2 regions of the Bacillus sp. CPT56D-587-MTF genome follow, and region 2 is predicted to be linked to the other one. Evidence: riboswitches for the same ligand, from Rfam matches in the RefSeq annotation. Region 2 holds a riboswitch; the other holds the start of a gene.
What was found. Region 2 has a riboswitch for preQ1 ahead of queC (7-cyano-7-deazaguanine synthase QueC). Riboswitches for the same ligand answer to the same signal wherever they lie in the genome.
Positions count from the first base shown of each region.

Region 1: another riboswitch for preQ1. It lies ahead of AC3WVZ_RS06870 (QueT transporter family protein); the one in region 2 lies ahead of queC (7-cyano-7-deazaguanine synthase QueC).

Region 1 is NZ_JBYTEF010000001.1:1,314,709-1,318,132, reverse strand. It holds gene AC3WVZ_RS06885 (DUF2564 family protein) at 1-115, shown strand, start outside; gene AC3WVZ_RS06880 (zinc-finger domain-containing protein) at 149-325, opposite strand; gene AC3WVZ_RS06875 (ribonuclease H family protein) at 338-997, opposite strand; gene AC3WVZ_RS06870 (QueT transporter family protein) at 1,151-1,636, opposite strand; PreQ1 riboswitch class I at 1,643-1,687, opposite strand; gene AC3WVZ_RS06865 (aldose 1-epimerase family protein) at 1,820-2,692, shown strand; gene AC3WVZ_RS06860 (reverse transcriptase-like protein) at 2,762-3,148, shown strand; gene AC3WVZ_RS06855 (DMT family transporter) at 3,162-3,424, shown strand, end outside.
Region 2 is NZ_JBYTEF010000001.1:1,065,416-1,068,839, reverse strand. It holds gene queE (7-carboxy-7-deazaguanine synthase QueE) at 1-503, opposite strand, end outside; gene queD (6-carboxytetrahydropterin synthase QueD) at 496-987, opposite strand; gene queC (7-cyano-7-deazaguanine synthase QueC) at 987-1,649, opposite strand; PreQ1 riboswitch class I at 1,743-1,786, opposite strand; gene kinB (sporulation sensor histidine kinase KinB) at 1,993-3,201, shown strand; gene AC3WVZ_RS05550 (DUF6254 family protein) at 3,213-3,329, opposite strand.

The DNA of each region.
Region 1 (3,424 bases), 250 kb from region 2:
CTCTCAGCTTGAAATTATGAAATCTGTTGCAACTGATTTAGATGAGCCATTTTTAATGAATGAGGAAAAAAAATTAAATAAATGTGAGCATCAACTAAACGAAGCAAGACACTAAAAAACATCCAGAGAATTTTCTCTGGATGTTTTTTCATGACAACTGTTCCCCATACTTTTTCAATGTTTCTCCCACTGTACATTGCCTTATACAAAATGAATGAGCGTAATACTTACTATTTGTCTTTCGATTATGTTCTCGCAAAAAACATCCTTCACAATACGTTTCTAATAAGTCATTTACCTCTGTAATGAGTTGCTTTTTATCCACCTTTGCACCTCTCTATTCGGTTATTTCTTTATGACTATCAATACTTGTTCCTTCTAATGCTTGCGTAGCTAATTGATGTGCTTCTTTATTTTGTTTTCTAGATATCGGCTCACATATAAGTTTTAATTTCATTTGCTTCGCCTTTTGCTCAATTTGGTCTAAATAATGATTTAAATGTTCATCATAACAAGGCCATTCTCCGGCTAATTGCTGCAGTACCACTTGTGAGTCTCCGCGAAGTGTAACTGCTTCATACTTAATCCCTAGTTCCTCGAGTATATTCATACCGTATAATAATGATGCATATTCCGCTTCATTATTATCATATATACCTTCTATATATGCATTGCGGCGAATGCGGTAGTTTGTATTTCCTTTTTTATAATACACACATATACCAACGCCAGCTTCTTTCGTTTGCACATCATACCCCCCATCAAAATAAACGAGTATTTCTTGGGGCTCTTCCTCTACTTGCTTACTTAACTTTTTCATCTCTTTTAATGACCATTCTGCGTCCATTTCATCGTAAAATAAAAGTTCCTTAGCTCTTCCTGTTTTCTCAAAATCCTCTGCAAATTGAAGTACTTCTTCTATGTTCATATACTCTGTTGTTAATTCCGTCTGCAATCCACGCTTCGTTTTATACAACCAATGAATTTTATATTTCATACTACATTCCCCTCGTATGTAAGACTTCTTATATATATCCGGCTAATTGAAGCCTCACTTTATTTTATTATATTTTATCTAGAGTCACAGCATTATATTCAATATGATTACATACAAAAAGAGCTATCCCTATAGGAATAGCTCTTTCATCTGTTACATAAATCTTTCAAATTGTACTCGCTTATTAATCCAGTACATTACAGGCATACCGATCGCCATGACAACAAATTCACCAATTGCACAAGTTAACCAAGACAACATAAATGGTAAACCCAATGCAAGATGAAGTTCAATTGCAATCATAAACATTGTAATTGTAAAGATAACTGTATTAAAAATCATACGAGCCCAAACACCTTTAATAAATCGCATAGAAATAATCGTTGCAACTAACGCAAGAATAGATTGCCCTACTCCAAATACTAAATCGTAAGCGATCATAGGTGAGAAAAAGAGATTCGTTAAAAATACACCTAATACAATTCCGTAAATTGCTTTCTTGTTAAATACAACGAGATGATTAAACATCTCTGAAATACGAAATTGTACATTCGTAAAGCCAAATGGCTGAATAAGCATAGAAACAGCAATATATAATGCCGCTAAAATACCATTACCGACTAAAGTTCTAATATTCATGACAAAATCTCCTTAGTTTTTTTACGTGGGATGGTTTCGAACCACGTTATTCGTTTTTTAAGCAACAAGATTATATTTTACGTGGTAGCCCCTCTTTCGTCAATAGATTCCTATCATAAACTACCTTTTTCCTTTTAGACAACGTATAATGAAACATATGAAAGATTTAGGAGGTTTCACTTCATGACAGCAACAATTCAAAATGAAAAAGTGATCGTTTCCATTTCTGACAAAGGTGCAGAATTACAGAGCGTTCGCTTAAAAGAAGACAACACAGAATATTTATGGCAAGGTGATTCTACTTATTGGGGACGCCGTGCACCAATTTTGTTCCCAATTGTCGGCCGATTAGTAGATAATACATACTACGTAGACGGTAAACCATATTCATTAACACAACACGGTTTCGCTCGTGATCTTACTTTCTCTGTGAAAGAACAAAGCGAAACAAAAATCACTTATATCGTTACTAGTAATGAAGAAACATTAAAAAAATACCCATACGAATTCGAATTACTCGTTTCTTATGAGCTAAATGGACAAAGCGTTCATATAACATATGAAGTAAACAATCCTACTTCAAAAGAGATGTTCTTCTCAATCGGAGCACATCCTGGATTCAACTTCCCTTTATTGGACGGTGAATCATTTACAGATTATCACTTATCGTTTAATGGTTCGGAACGCTTAGAAACAAGCGTATTAGAAGGACCTTATCTTTCAAACAAAAAGCAATTAATCGCTGAAAATACGACTGAATTGCCACTTACATATGATTTATTCAAAAATGATGCACTTATTTTTGAACATATGAATACGAATGAAATTTCGATTCGTTCTCATAAACATAATAAATTTGTAAAAGTAGAATTTGATGGATTCCCATTTGTTGGCGTATGGACACCAGGGGATAACGCACCTTTCTTATGTATTGAACCTTGGTATGGCATCGCTGATGAAGTAAATCCAGCAAAAGATTTCAAGAACAAAAAGGGAATTCAATCTTTACAAGCGAATGAAACATTTACATGTCGTTACAGCATCACAATCGGATAACTACTCTATCCCCTACTTCAAAAAAATATTTAAGTAGGGGATCATCTTATAATTTGGAGGTTTCTCATTTTGATTGAAGTATATATTGATGGTGCATCAAAAGGAAATCCTGGTCCTTCTGGTGCAGGAGTGTTTATTAAAGGCGTTCAGCCACCTGTACAATTATCAGTACCACTTGGAACAATGTCCAATCATGAAGCAGAATACCGCGCTTTACTTTTAGCATTAAAATATTGCATCGAGCATAATTATAGCACTGTCTCTTTTCGTACAGATTCGCAGCTTGTTGAGCGGGCTGTTGAAAAGGAATACGCAAAAAATAAAATATTTGCACCTCTTTTAGATGAAGCACTGCAGTACATAAAAAACTTCGATCTCTTTTTTATTAAGTGGATTCCAAGTAGTCAAAATAAAGTAGCTGATGAATTAGCTAGAAAAGCTATCTTACAAAATTAACGGGGGTATGAGTGTGAAAAAAGAGTGGATTGCTCCTCTTGCTTTATTATTTGTCTCTTTTATTTGGGGAGCTACGTTTGTTGTCGTTCAAAACGCTATGTCTTTCGTTGGTCCATTTACGTTTAATGGTATTCGCTTTTTATTCGCTGGAATTATTTTATTATTCGTTCAAATTATTTCCTCACAGAAAACTTCAAAACAAGAATTAAAACATAGTAGTTTAGCTGGATTAATGGTTGGGTTCTTCTTATTTGTCGGCTATTTATTACAAACATT
Region 2 (3,424 bases):
GCATATTCAAAATCATGATCATCGAATACTACTACTTTTAAACTAATATCTTTTCCTGCTAGTTTCTGAATAATAGCATCTAACCTCTGAAAATCTGTTTTCATCGTTGAACTTGGTGGTTTTGGAGAAATTGTTATCTCATCAATTTGAAGTAACCAATCTTGCCATTTACTCCCTTGCGTTTCAATTGCCGTTCGCATTCCATTTTCTTTTAATATAGAAAGAAGAAACTCAATATTTTTCAATAATGCCGGATTTCCACCTGAAATCGTAACATGAGAAAAATTTTCTCCTCCAATTGCAACAAGCTCATCCCAAATATCTTCTGGTGTCATCTGTCTAATTTGATCTTTAGCTGATCCATCCCACGTAAAAGCAGAATCACACCAAGCACAGCTATAATCACAACCAGCTGTACGAATAAACATTGTCTTTTGCCCTACAACCATTCCTTCACCTTGAATAGTCGGACCGAATATTTCTAAGACAGGGATTTTACTCATCAAGCATCCACTCCCGTCTTACTTCCGCATAACTAGTCGGCGTCTCAAATAAACGAACAAATTCAACGCGAGCTCCTTTATATTCGTTCACTCGATTCTCTTTTGTTAGTGCTTCTGCCATCTTTTCATAAATCCAAACGACCATATTTTCAGCAGTCGTATTCATTGCAGGTAACGTTTCGTTTAAATAACGATGATCTAGATAAATTTCTATTTCATTCTTCCAAATTTCTTTTATATCTCCAAAGTCAATTGCAAGACCTATTTCATTTACATATCCACTAATTCCAAATACAACTTTATATGTGTGACCATGTAAGTTTTTACATTTCCCTTCATAACAGTGTAAATGGTGTGCTGCATCAAATGTAAATTCCTTGCTGACCATTACTCTTTTATTATGGTATTTGAGTTGTTTACGCTGAATATCCTTGTCCATTTTTTGCAAATTCTCTACGATGCGAAATCCAAAAAAGTTATCCATTAGTTGTTCGCTCCTTCGCGTTCTTGTAGGTACGTATCTAATCCTGCTTTACGAAGTTGACATGCTGGACATTCACCGCAACCATCACCAATGATTCCGTTATAACATGTTAATGTTTTTTCTCGAACAAACTCAAATGCTCCAAGTTCATCTGATAATTTCCATGTTTCAGCCTTATCAATCCACATAAGTGGCGTGTGAATGACAAACGGGTAATCCATAGATAAATTTAAAGTAACATTTAACGATTTCACAAACACGTCACGGCAGTCTGGATAACCACTGAAATCAGTTTCACATACACCCGTTACAATATGACGTGCTCCAACTTGTTTTGCTAATACAGCAGCAAATGATAAGAAGAGTAAATTTCGTCCATCTACAAATGTCGATGGCAATTCACCTTCTTCATGTGTAATCTCCATATCCGTTCTCGTTAACGCATTTGGAGCAAGTTGATTTAATAGACTCATATCTAGTACCGTATGCTTTATTCCTAGTTCTTTTGCAATTTCCACTGCACAATCAATTTCTAGCTTATGACGTTGATTGTAATTAAACGTTACAGCTTCTACCTCTGCAAACTGCTCTATTGCCCAAAATAAACATGTCGTACTATCTTGTCCTCCACTAAAAACAACAACTGCTTTTTCTTTTTTCATTTCACTCATTCTCCTTCTCTACTATAAATAAGAAGAAAGAACGTTCTTGAACTGTCACAATAAAAAAACAAAACAATACCTAAGGATATTGTTGTTTCCATAGTTTTTTATAGAGGGAGTTCGCGAACCTCTCCCGCGCGGTGCACGGAATTTCTTCTTTCATTGACATAGCTTATTGTAACATATTGTATACTAGCGTAAAAATTTCTGATTTTTCCGCTATTTATTATTTCATTTCTTTCATTTTATAGTATGATTAATTTAATATAAGAAGAGAGGAGGCATCCCACTGAAATCCTTTATTATTTATCTCTTTTTAAATATATTATTCATCCTGATTACAATGCTCGTATATCATTTATTTTGGAATCAAAAAGGGAAACGCTCTCCTAAATTAAATTCAGCTATATTCATTGTACTCTGTTGCCTCGCTACCGTACTCTGTATTACATTTGCAGCAAAAACAAATAATGGTTTTCAATTTGATATGCGCCATATTGTATTAATTGTCGGTACATTAACGGGAGGGCCTATTGCTGGTGGTTCTATCTTAGTTGTATTAAACATATATCGCTTATTATTAGGTGGGGTAGGTGTTTTCCCATCTCTTATCGGTTCTGTTCTTCTATTTATTGTTCTATTATTAACATATAAATTTTTCAATCGAACTTCTAATCGTATAAAAATAACACTTGCTATTATCTACAGTCTCACATACGGATTTAGTTGGATACCCTTCTTCCTTTCAAAGGTTACAAATAAGACTGATTATATACCGCATATTATTGTGTATGAATTATGTTCAATGCTTGGTACGATTCTAATTTTATATTTACTACACATATTACAAACTCAGGTTCGTCTCCAAAATGAACTTATAAATGCTGAAAAGTTTCATTTAATTGGTGAAATGGCAGCGTCTATCTCTCATGAAATTCGCAATCCATTAACTTCAACGAAAGGTTTTTTACAACTGTTACAATCAGATACATGCACTGAGCAGGAACGAAAATTATATATCGACATTGCCATTAATGGCATCGAACAAGCAAATCATGTTCTTACAGATTATTTAACCTTTGCTAAACCAAGCATTGAAAAAGAACAAATATTACAGTTAGAAGAAGAATTACTACATGCATTGTCGCTAATTACACCGCTTGCTAATTTAACAAATGTACGTACTCATTATATAAAGCAAAGCACTTCTTTTTTTATCGCTGGAGAAAAGCAAAAACTAAATCAATGTTTATTAAATATTTTAAAAAATTGCATTGAGGCTATGCCAAAAGGCGGTGATCTTTATTTCACATTAGTTCCTGATCATAAGCATATTCAGTTATATATAAAAGATACAGGAGTCGGTATGGATTCAGAACAAGTAAAACGTCTTGGTTCGCCCTTTTATTCAACGAAAGAAAAAGGTACTGGACTTGGAATGATGGTCGTATTCAGTGTTGTTCAAGCTATGAATGGAAAAATTGATATTATAAGTGAAAAAGGAATCGGTACAACCTTTTTATTAACTTTTCCACTCATACAAAAAACGTGATGAAATACTCATCACGTTTTTTCTGTTCCTTCAACTAATTCAGCAAAAGCTTTCACTTTTCCGTGCGGTTGTTGATTTTCTTTACGTGCTTTCCAGGCGCGCTCTTCTTCTCGCTTCTTCTTAGACATGTTTTTTCAACTCCTTCTTTTCTTTCTTATTTCTCCATGTAGTATTCCAAAATAAGAAAGAAAACTATGCACGTATCAAAAAAGAAGTGGTTTCC